Regions from separate parts of the Limnohabitans sp. 103DPR2 genome, predicted to be linked through region 2. Evidence: riboswitches for the same ligand, from Rfam matches in the RefSeq annotation. Region 2 holds a riboswitch; the other holds the start of a gene.
What was found. A riboswitch is a leader RNA that binds a small molecule or an ion and turns the genes downstream of it on or off. The one in region 2 is predicted to bind glycine.

Region 1 (5,980 bases), 1.3 Mb from region 2:
TCGATGCAGAAAAAGATTTGATTCCTGTCACGCAAGTGGGTGTGACGCCCATGTTGCTGACGGTGCCTAAAACCTCCACATTTGCCACAGCACAAGACTTCCTGAAGGCGGCCAAGCAATCGCCTGGCAAATTGACTTTTGGTTCCGGTGGGCAAGGCACGGTGCAGTACATGGCACCTGAGTTGATGAACCAGGCTGCAGGCGTCAACATGCTGCACATCCCTTACAAGAGTGGTGGCCTTGCGGTGACCGCGGTGATTGCCGCTGAAGTGGACATGGGCTTTTTCAATTTGCCTGCCATCAGTGGTCATGTCAAAAGTGGCACGGTCAGGGCGCTGGCCATTACTTCTGCACAACGTAACCCTGCTTTCCCAGACGTGCCGACAGTTACCGAAGTGATTGGCAAGCCCTATGAGTCTTATGAGTGGAACGGTATTTTCTTGCCCAAAGGCACCTCTCCTGAAATTGTGAATCGTCTGCAGGTCGCGGTGAAAGAGGTGTTGGCAATTCCCGAAGTCAAAGCCAAGTTCGAGAGCCTGGGTTCGCGCATTGTGGCTTCTACACCTGATGAGTTTCGAAAGTACTTGGCAGGCGAGACCCAGCGATGGGCTGCCACAGTGAAGGCTGCGGGCATTAAAAAAGAGTGACAATGCACTTTAGGTTGCCACATGCTCATACTTCAAAATCCACTCATTCGACCTCTTGAAATATTTAGCGCCATGCCTGAGAAATTCAGGCAGACTGGCGTGCGCAGTGAATGGGCCGATGTGAATCAGGGCGGGCGATTGGCGGATTCATTTTTGGAGGGCCCGGTATTTGACACGCATGGCAACCTCTACGTCACCGACATACCTTTTGGCCGTGTGTTTCGAATTGATCCAAAAGGAGAGTGGGACTTGGTGGCGCAATGGGATGGTGAGCCCAATGGCATGAAGTTTCTAAGCGAGACCGAGTTGCTGGTCACCGATTACAAAAACGGTTTGATGCGCCTGAACATTCAAACGGGGCGTGTCAAATCTTTCCTTGAGCGCCGCAATAGCGAAAGCTTCAAAGGTGTGAATGATTTGGTGCTGGACGCCCGGGGCAATGTGTATTTCACAGACCAAGGGCAAACCGGCATGCACGACCCCTCTGGGCGGGTGTACAGACTGTCGCCCGATGGCAAGTTAGACCTGTTGCTGAACAATGTGCCCAGCCCCAATGGCATCGTGTTGTCACCCGATGAGCGGTTTTTGTTTGTCGCTGCAACGCGCGGAAATTCTGTGTGGCGCATGCCTTTGTTGAGCGATGGCAGTGTGTCTAAAGTAGGGCAGTTTTTCACTTCCTATGGACCGAGTGGTCCTGACGGTTTGGCCATGGATGAAAGTGGTCGACTGCTGGTGGCCAATCCAGGATTGGCTTATGTGTGGGTGCTGTCACATTGGGCGGAACCCGAAGAAATTCTGACGGGACCCAAAGGCGCGTCGCTCACCAACATGGCATTTGGTGGCAAAGACCGCAAAACTTTGTATTGCACAGACTCTACGAATGGCAACATTTTGAGGGCTGACATGTCCGTGGCGGGTTGTCCCTTGCATCGCGCAAAATAGAGGCATGTCAAATGAACACCCCTTCAAAGCGGAACAGCTGAAAGCACTGGCTGCTCAAGCACCGCATCACTGCACCTGCGCCCTGAAAATCTGCAAAGGCTGGGAAAGCGTACCCGACGCACGCTGGCCCGCTGACCAAATGCAAGCTGCAGGCACTCTTAGGCAAGAACTAGCCGAAGGCCAAATGGAATTGACCTTCGAAGAATTCCATCCCAAGGGCACGCGCTACGACTCACCGAACGCGCCTATTGCAGTGGACTACTTTCCCTACAACCGCTGCGACGTCTTCAAGTGCAGCACATGTCAATGTGCTGTCTTGAAGTACACCGAATACGGCGGTTATTACGTGGACACACGTGCCAGGTTGGTCGATCCTGAAATGATCGTGGCACGCTCAGCAGAAGCTTGAGCCGCCACCACTTCCGCCACCATGTCTGCCGTCACGGCAGACAATGTCCAACCTAAGTGACCGTGACCTGTGTTGTAAAACACATTGGCAGCTTTGCCACGACCCACGCGGGGCATCATGTTGGGCATCATGGGACGCAAGCCAGCCCATGGCACCACGGAGCGGGTGTTGATTTTGGGGAAGCATTGGTTGACCCAATCGACCAATGGCTTGATGCGGTCTGCGCGAATGTCGCGGTTGTAGCCGTTGAATTCAGCCGTGCCCGCCACACGGAATCGGTCTTCGCCTAAACGGCTAGTAACCAGTTTGGTTTCGTCGTCCAGCAAGCTGACCTGCGGTGCGCCTGCTTGGCTTTCAGCGTCGTTCAAATTGACCGTGATGGAATAGCCTTTGACAGGGTAGATGTTGACGCGGTCACCCAGTTGTGAAGCAAATTGGTTGCTGGCAACGCCTGCGCACACCACCACGCTGTCAAACGTATGAATGCTGGTAGGCGCATCTGAGTGGGCTACACTGATCTTGACTTGGTTGTTGTCGCTTTGAATGTTGGTGACGTCTTGGTCATACAAAGTGCGAACACCTAAACGCTTTGCAGCCATGGCTAAACCGTTGGTGAACTTGTGGATGTCTCCCGTAGAGTCACTTTCTGTGAAATAGCCGCCGTAGTATTGGCCAGCCAAAGTGGGTTCGATGGCTTTCATTTCTTCGGGGGTCACCGCATGGCGTGGCAAGCCACCCTTGGCCAACATTTCAGAAACTTTGCCAGCGTGGTCAAAGCCTTTTTTGTCGCGGTAAATGTGCAAGATGCCTTGCTTCTTTAAATCAAAATCAATGTTTTCAGCTTCTGCCCAAGCGAACAAATGTTGACGTGCCGCAACAGCCAGTTTGGCCGTTTCAATGGTGTTCTTTTCGTAAGCCGTCATGGAAGCCATAAACTCTGCAAACCAAGAAATTTTGTGCCAGCTGGGTTTGGGATTGACCAGCAGTGGTGCATCACTTTTGAGCATCCACTTCAAGCCCTTGATGATGGTGGAGGGGTGGGTCCAAACTTCTGCATTCGAGGCCGACAACTGTCCGCCATTGGCAAATGAAGTTTCCATGGCGGCATAGCGGTGACGCTCAAACAAGGTGACAGAGAAGCCCCGCTTGGCCAGTGCATAAGCAGTCGTGACGCCGGTGATGCCGCCGCCCACAATGGCAATAGTTTTCATGATTCAGATCTTTCAAAACGTCAAAGGGTTGGGCCATGACACATCTGTGCCTTTGGCGCCCCTTCTGTTTTGGACCTGAGAGATTCACAACACGCTGGGGTGTTGCTTGCTCCTGCGGTGGGTTTGCGGACGAAAACGCAAACCACTCTTCAGAATGAAAGATGACATCGGTCCTTTTGCCTGAGAGTTTCCGGGGCGGTTGCTCCTTCGGCGTTGCTTCTGGAGCAATCTCTCCCGATGTCAATCGAATCTTTAAATTAAGACTTGAAGAATTCCTTCGTCAAGTGTACCCAATAATCAGAGCCTGTTGCAATGTTGTCATCGTTGAAGTCGTAACCAGGGTTGTGCACCATGCACGCGCCCGCGGATTCGCCATCACCGTTGCCAATGAGCAAATAACTGCCAGGAATTTTTTCCAGCATGAAGGCAAAATCTTCGCTGCCAGTTAAAGGCGGACCATTTAAAACAACGCGCTCAGCGCCGACCAAATCCAAAGCCACTTGCCTTGCAAAATTGGTTTCGTTTTCTGAATTCACCAACACGCAATAGCCTTCTTTCCAGTCGACTTCGGCCATGCAGCCAAAGCTTTCGGCTTGCGATGTGGCAATGGCTTTGATGCGTTGCTCGAGCAATTTGCGAACACCCGGGTCCAAAGCGCGAACACTCAATTCGAGTGTGGCCAACGCGGGAATCACATTGTTGGCCTTGCCAGCTTGAATGGAGCCCACCGTCACCACAGCGGTGTGCAGTGGATCGACATTGCGAGACACCACGGTTTGCAAAGCCATGACGATGGCCGCTGCAGCGACCAAAGAGTCGGCAGCGCGATGCGGCATACCGCCATGTCCGCCTGTGCCATTCACGCGAATGGTGACGTAATCACTGGACGCCATGGCACTGCCACTGCGAAACACAAATTTGCCCACAGGTACGCCAGGCATGTTGTGCATGGCAAAGATGGCATTGCAAGGGAACAAGTCAAACAGACCGTCTTGCATCATGCGCAGTGCGCCGCCACCGCCTTCTTCGGCCGGTTGAAAGATGAGGTGCAGCACACCATCAAACTCGCTGTTCAACGCCAACTCGTGGGCGGCCGCCAGCAGCATGGCGGTGTGGCCATCATGGCCGCAGGCATGCATCAGACCGGGCTTGGTGCTCGACCATTCGGCGCCACTGGCCTCTTGAATGGGCAGGGCATCCATGTCGGCACGCAGGCCCAAGCTGCGTGTGCTGGTGCCACGTTGGAGGGTGCCCACCACACCGGTGCCGCCCAAGCCGCGGTGCACTTGGTAGCCCCAAGACTCAAGCTTGGACGCCACCAACTCAGCGGTGCGATGTTCTTCAAACGCCAACTCGGGGTGGCGGTGAATGTCTCGCCGCAGTTGGATGAACTCACCCACTCGGGCTGTGAGCGCTTCGCGCAAGTAGGTCATGTTTATTGCGGTTGCAAGTTGATGGACTTGGCAATGGCGCGGAACTGTGCGGTGCCATCTGCATAAGCTTTGTCAACGGCTTGCAATGACAAGGGTTTGGCAACCAGTTGGCTGTTGGCTTCCAGGCCGCTGCGAACAGCGGAATCACTCAGAGAGTCCGTGATGGTTTTATGCAAAACTTGGACAATGGCTTCTGGTGTGTCTTTTTTGACAAAGTAGCCTGTCCAAATATTGAAAGTGAAGTTCTTCAGTGACTTGCTTTCTGAAATTGCAGGATAAGCTTTGACGGAATCCAGACGCTCGCTGTTGAGCATGGCCAAAATTTTGATCTTGCCTTGCTTTTGCAATTCTTCATATGCTTTGCCAAATGGCGCTAAGAAAATATCAACTTGGCCACCAATCAAATCTTGGTTAGCGGGTGCGCCACCCTTGTAAGGAATGTGGGTCATGGGAATGTTGGTCACTTTGGACAAATGCTCACCCAGCAAATGGTAAAAAGAGCCAGGTCCCACGCTGGCGTATGTGATGGGGCGGCCAGCCTGGGCTTCTTTGCGCGCATATTCCAAGAATTCATCGACATTGTTCACAGGCAAATCTTTGCGAGCTAAGAAAGCAATCTGTGCTGTAGAAATCATTTGCACCAAACGGAAATCTTCGCTCTTGAATTTGACAGCCGAAATCGCCAAGGGTGCCAAGATCAATTCGTTGGGCGAACCTTGGAAAATGATTTGACCGTCAGAGTGTGAGTTCAAAACCTTTTGTGCTGCAATGGCACCACTTGCTCCGCCCAAGTTGTCAACAATCACGGGCTGTCCCAGATTTTTTGACAAGGTGTTGTTCACTGTGCGGGCAATCACGTCAGACAAACCACCGGCTGGATAGGGCACCAGCAACGTGACGGGTTTTGAGGGGTAGGTTTGCGCCAAGACGGTGCCGGCCACGAGCAACATGCCCACAACTGCGGATGCACTCTTGAAACATTTTTCAACCACTGCGTTCATTTCTTGTCTCCTCTTTTGGATAAATAGTGCCCTCATCCTAAAAATGGCTTGAATCCAAGTCAAATGCATAATAATATTCATTAGCATGATTTAAATGCATGGAAAAAACCGATGACCTTGGTCCAACTGAAGCACTTCATCGAATTGGCCGCCAATGGCTCGTTCAGCAAATCGGCTGAAAGGCTGTTCCTCACGCAGCCCGCCCTCAGCCGGAGTATCAAATCTCTGGAGGACGAACTGGGACAAGCCTTGTTTGACAGAGTGGGGCGCAAGAATGAACTGACGCCCTTTGGACATCACATCCTGGGGCAAGCGCGCGAATTACTGGATGCCGCCA
Region 2 (5,980 bases):
ATTCAAGCCCAATGGCGCAGCACGTGTTTGAATCACCTCAATCGTTTGCGGATGGCAATCGCCCGCCACAATGATGTTGTTGCTTTTGGATTTGACCGATCGTTTGGCCAGGGTCATGGCTTCGGCAGCTGCTGTGGCTTCGTCCAGCATGGAGGCATTGGCAATGGGCATGGCCGTTAAATCGCAGACCATGGTTTGGAAATTCACCAAAGCTTCCATGCGGCCTTGGCTGATCTCGGCTTGGTAGGGCGTGTAGGCCGTGTACCAGGCTGGGTTTTCCAAAATGTTGCGAAGGATCACGCCGGGTGTGTGATTGCCGTAATAGCCCTGGCCAATGAAACTTTTGAGAATCTTGTTTTGTTGCGCCATGGCTTTGAGCTCTGCCAATGCGCTGGCTTCAGTCACTGGCGCAGGCAACTTCATGGCTTGGCTGCGCGCAATCGAAGCTGGCACGATGCTTTCAATCAAAGCACGCCTAGATGCCACACCAATGACGGACAACATGTGATGCTCATCTGCTTCACTGATGCCAATGTGGCGTGCAATGAATTCACTGTCGTTTTCGAGTTGGCTTAAAGGGGTGGCAGATGACATCAACATGGTAGGGCTTTCAAACGCAAAGTTCGATCAATACAAGCAACAAAGTTTCAATTCAGATTTCAGTGGGATGCCGCAAACGCTGTGTACGCTGTTTCGTCCAACAACGCATTCACTTGAGATGCATCTGACAACTTCACTTTGAAGAACCAACCGGCACCCAGGGGATCGGTATTGGCCAAAGAGGGATCTTCACGCAGGGCTTCGTTCACTTCTGTAATTTCACCGCTGATGGGCATGTACACATCGGCTGCAGCCTTCACAGACTCGACCACGCCAGCCACAGCTTTCTGTTCAAAGCTACTGCCAACTTCTGGCAACTCCACAAACACCACATCACCCAAAGCGTCTTGCGCATGGTGCGTAATGCCCACAGTGGCCACATCGCCTTCAACCTTGATCCACTCGTGCTCTTCGGTGTACTTCAAACTCATTTTTCTCTCCTTGAATAAATTAATTGGGGTCAGATCAACATTAATTATCGGGGTCAGATCACAATTGTTGGGTGCTATTTAGCCGCGGTAATAACGATTGGGAACAAAAGGCATGGCACTGACCGTCATGGGCACAGCTTTGCCGCGCACCATGGCATTCACAACCGTGCCCATTGCAGCATTGGCTGCGTCCACATACCCCATGGCCACAGGCACATTGGCGGTGGGACCTAGCAAACCACTGGACACTTCACCGATCTTGACGCCCTGCAAGCTTTGCAGTTCCACATGTTCGCGAACGGGCACACGTTCTTGCGCAATCAAACCCACACGTTTGCGAGTCAGGGGATGCGTGCCATCCAATTGGCCCAACACGATGGTGGCACCAGGGAAACAGCCAGCGCGTGCGCCGCCTGTGCGACGTACTTTTTGAATGGCCCAGTTGAGACCTGCTTCGATGGGTGTGGTGGTGGTGTCGATGTCGTTGCCATACAAACACAATCCCGCTTCGAGGCGCAGGGAATTGCGAGCACCCAAACCAATGGGCTTCACTTCCACTTGCGCTAACAAAGCGCGGGCGAACGCATCCACTTCGGTGTTGCCGACAGAAATTTCAAAGCCATCTTCACCGGTATAGCCAGAGCGTGTGATGAACAGATCCGCACCTTGCCATTCAAACGCTGCGCCAGTCATGAACACCAACTTTTCAACGCCTGGCACCATGCGTGACAAAGCATCAACCGCTTTAGGACCTTGCAAAGCCAAGAGGGCGCGCTCGGGCATGGGAATGACTTTGCAACGCGAACCAATGCGCGCTTGAATGTGCGCAATGTCGCCCGCTTTGCATGCACCGTTCACAATCACAAAAATATCGGTGCCACGGTTCACAAACATCAAGTCGTCAATGATGGTGCCTTCGTCGGTGAGCAGCAAGCCATAGCGCTGCTTGCCCACTGGCAAATCGATTACATCGACAGGCATCAAGGATTCAAATGCCGCAGCAGCATCGGGACCGACCAAACGCAATTGACCCATGTGCGACACATCAAACAAGCCCGCTTCGGCGCGTGTGTGATGGTGCTCTGCCATCAAACCCATGGGGTATTGAACAGGCATGCTGTAGCCCGCAAAGGGCACCATGCGTGCGCCAAGTTCGATGTGCAAAGCATTAAGGGGGGTGTTGAGCAAAGCGGTGTCAGCGGACAATTCAATTCTCCAAGGGCAAAGTAAAACCATGACCGAAATCATGGGTTGCCCTCGCTGTCCGCTTTACCTGAGCGATTCGCCGGTTGTGTCTTTCGGGGGAAAGACTCACTGCGGGTTGCGCCTTCGGTGGAGGGTTCGACCGGATGGTCCGCCCTCTCTCTCCAGTGAGGATGCGTTGCTAAACAAAGTTAACAACGTTTGTCAGTCCTGGGTACCTGAGCGTTCAGAAATATAAAAATTTCCTGCGCCTTCGGTGGCAGTCTTTTACAAGCCTGCACTCTCCTGACGGCTCAAATTATAAACAGGTCTTTTGAACCTGCCAGCACTTTTTACATGCCTGAGTAGTTGGGTCCGCCACCGCCTTCTGGTGTGACCCAGACGATGTTTTGCGTAGGATCTTTGATGTCGCAGGTTTTGCAATGCACACAGTTTTGCGCATTGATTTGCAGGCGATCGGATTGGTCTTCGTTCTTGACGTACTCGTAAACGCCAGCAGGGCAATAACGCGCCTCGGGGCCTGCAAATTTGGCCAAGTTGATGCCCACCGGCACGCTGGCGTCCTTCAAGGTGAGGTGCGCTGGTTGATTCTCTTCGTGGTTGGTGTTGCTGATGAACACACTCGACAATCGATCAAACGTGAGCTTGCCATCGGGCTTGGGATATTGAATGGGTTGGCATTCGGCAGCAGGCTTGAGGTAAGTGTGGTCGGCCGCTGCACGGCGAAGCGTCCAGGGCACATGGCCGCGCAACACAAATTGCTCCACACCGGTCATGAGCGTGCCCACTGTGCGGCCTTTTTTGAACCACTGCTTGAAGTTGCGGGCCTTGTTCAACTCGGTGTGCAACCAGCTGTTCTCGAAAGCTTCTGGGTACGCGCTGAGTTCGTCATGCGCGCGTCCAGCTTGCAATGCGTCATAGGCCGCTTCGGCTGCCAACATGCCAGTCTTGATGGCTGCGTGGCTTCCTTTGATGCGGCTGGCATTGAGATACCCCGCATCGCAACCTACCAAGGCGCCACCTGGGAACACTGTTTTGGGCAAAGACAAGAGTCCGCCTGCCGTAATGGCACGCGCACCATAAGAAATGCGTTTGGCCGGCGCAATGCCTTTGGCCTCGTCGCCTTCAAAGTACCAACGGATGTTGGGGTGCGTTTTGAAGCGTTGGAACTCTTCAAAGGGGCTGAGCCAAGGGTTGGTGTAATCCAAGCCCACCACAAAACCCACCACCACTTTGTTGTCTTCCATGTGATACAAGAAAGAGCCGCCGTAAGTGTTTTCGTCTAAGGGCCAACCGGCGCTGTGCAAAGCCAAACCAGCTTTGTGACGTGCAGGGTCAATTTCCCAAAGTTCTTTGATGCCAATGCCGTAGCTTTGTGGATCTTTGCCATCGTCCAATTTGAATTTGGCAATCACTTGCTTGCCCAAATGGCCGCGTGCACCTTCGGCAAACACGGTGTACTTGGCGTGCAGTTCCATGCCCAATTGGAAATTGTCGGTGGGCTCGCCATCTTTGCCGATACCCATGTTGCCAGTGGCCACACCCTTGACGGAGCCGTCGGCGTTGTACAAAACTTCTGCCGCTGTAAAGCCAGGGAAAATTTCCACGCCCAAGGCTTCGGCTTGTTCGCCTAACCAGCGGGTGAGGTTGCCCAAGCTGATGATGTAGTTGCCATCGTTGTGAAAGCAGGGTGGCAGGGCGAAATTGGGGACGCGTGTGGCGCCGTTTTCAGTGGTCATCAAGAAGATGTCTTCCGTGACCGGTTGATTTAAAGGGGCGCCCATTTCTTTCCAGTTGGGAAAGAGTTCAGTCAGGGCAATGGGGTCCATGATGGCGCCCGACAAAATGTGCGCGCCGGGCTCGGAACCTTTTTCCAACACCACCACAGAAACTTCCGTGCCTTTTTCTTGGGCCAATTGCTTCAAGCGAATGGCCGTTGACAAACCTGCTGGGCCACCGCCCACAATCACCACGTCGTATTCCATGGATTCGCGGGGACCGTGTGTATTCAAAATCTCTTCGGGTGTCATGGTGGACTCACATCAAGTTGAAATTTAGGGGCCAAATATGGCAATCTGTCCATTTTAAGCGTGGAAGAGGCAGAATCTGCCTTCATCAAGTCACCTAAATGATGACTTAGGCCAATGCAATTAGTCGAGATGAACGATGAAATTTGAAATACCAGAGATCAAGAAAAAAGTTCACGAAATGATCATCCCCATTCGGTGGGGTGACATGGATGCCATGGGGCATGTCAACAACACGGTTTACTTTAGATATCTGGAAACCGTGCGCATTGATTATTTTCAGTCGATTGGCTGCGAGCCTAATCCGCAAGGGCAGGGGCCCGTCATCGTGAATGCCTTTTGCAATTTCTACAAACAGCTGGAATACCCAGGGAATGTGCTGGCCAAAATGTATGTTAGCGACCCTGCGCGCACCACTTTTGAGAGCTGGTGCACCTTGGAGCTGGTGGACAAGCCTGGTGTGATTTACGCGGCAGGCGGCGCCACCACAATTTGGGTGGATTTCCCTTTGCAAAAAGCCGTGAACTTGCCGGACGAAATCAGGGCTCGCGTGACGCCCTGAAAAAGCAAGCCGCCGAGAGCCTGTTATTTTTGTTTGGGCACGCGACCCATCAAGTAAAACTCAGGATTGGGCATCATGTTGCTGAAGCTGGCCATGCGGTTGGACAAACCAAAGAAGGCTGTAATGGCCGCAATGTCCCAAATGTCTTCGTCGTCTAAGCCATGCGCATGCAAAGGCGCAAAGTCGGCATCTTCAATTTGGTCGCTGTGCAAACACACCTTCATGGCGAAATCGAGCATGGCGCGCTGCCGCGGTGAGATGTCTGCTTTGCGATAGTTGACCGCCACTTGATCGGCCACCAAGGGCTTCTTTTCGTAAATGCGCAGGATGGCGCCATGGGCCACCACGCAATACAAACAGTTGTTGGCCGCACTGGTGGTGGTGACGATCATTTCGCGATCGCCTTTGGTCAGGTTGCTGGTGCGACCTACAGACTCGGGCACCATGAGGGCGTCATGGTAAGCAAAGAACGCGCGCCACTCTGCGGGTCTGCGCGCAAAAGCCAAAAAGACTTGCGGCACAAAACCAGCCTTTTCTTGCACCTCCAAAATCTTGGCGCGAATGTCTTCGGGAACATCTTTGAGCTCAGGTACGGGGTAGCGTTGGGCTTTGGCGGTGCTGGTCATGGTCAATCCTTGTCAGTTTTCCGATTCTATTCACCTATTACACTATGGGTTTTAAGTCTTTCCCCTCTTAGGAGTGCCCTGTGAACAAGATTTTCCCCTCTGCGGCCGAGGCGCTGAAAGGCGTCGTGGCAGATGGTCAACTGCTTGCTGTGGGTGGCTTTGGCCTCTGCGGTATCCCTGAAGCCCTGATTGATGCGCTGCGCGACTCTGGATGCAAAAACCTCACCGCCATTTCGAACAATGCGGGTGTCGACGGTTTTGGCTTGGGCAAGTTGCTTGAAACACGTCAGATTAAAAAAATGATTTCATCCTATGTGGGTGAGAACAAAGAATTTGAGCGTCAGTTTTTGGCGGGTGAATTGGAATTGGAATTCACCCCCCAAGGCACGCTGGCTGAAAAGCTGCGCGCCGGCGGTGCGGGCATTCCAGCCTTCTTCACCAAAACAGGCGTGGGCACAGTGGTGGCAGATGGCAAAGAGCTGCGTGAGTTTGATGGCGAAACTTACGTGATGGAGCGCGCTTTGGTGCCTG

Region 1: another riboswitch for glycine. It lies ahead of L103DPR2_RS05130 (D-amino acid dehydrogenase); the one in region 2 lies ahead of gcvT (glycine cleavage system aminomethyltransferase GcvT).

The regions. Positions count from the first base shown of each region.
Region 1 is NZ_CP011834.1:1,038,974-1,044,953, forward strand. Features, by position in the region: gene L103DPR2_RS05115 (Bug family tripartite tricarboxylate transporter substrate binding protein) at 1-647, shown strand, start outside; gene L103DPR2_RS05120 (SMP-30/gluconolactonase/LRE family protein) at 669-1,589, shown strand; gene L103DPR2_RS05125 (hypothetical protein) at 1,594-1,998, shown strand; gene L103DPR2_RS05130 (D-amino acid dehydrogenase) at 1,932-3,209, opposite strand; glycine riboswitch at 3,368-3,456, opposite strand; gene L103DPR2_RS05135 (M20 aminoacylase family protein) at 3,467-4,642, opposite strand; gene L103DPR2_RS05140 (tripartite tricarboxylate transporter substrate binding protein) at 4,645-5,643, opposite strand; gene L103DPR2_RS05145 (LysR family transcriptional regulator) at 5,755-5,980, shown strand, end outside.
Region 2 is NZ_CP011834.1:2,344,222-2,350,201, reverse strand. Features, by position in the region: gene gcvP (aminomethyl-transferring glycine dehydrogenase) at 1-600, opposite strand, end outside; gene gcvH (glycine cleavage system protein GcvH) at 660-1,031, opposite strand; gene gcvT (glycine cleavage system aminomethyltransferase GcvT) at 1,110-2,267, opposite strand; glycine riboswitch at 2,282-2,412, opposite strand; glycine riboswitch at 2,430-2,532, opposite strand; gene L103DPR2_RS11240 (electron transfer flavoprotein-ubiquinone oxidoreductase) at 2,567-4,264, opposite strand; gene L103DPR2_RS11235 (acyl-CoA thioesterase) at 4,401-4,823, shown strand; gene L103DPR2_RS11230 (peroxidase-related enzyme) at 4,847-5,449, opposite strand; gene L103DPR2_RS11225 (CoA transferase subunit A) at 5,530-5,980, shown strand, end outside.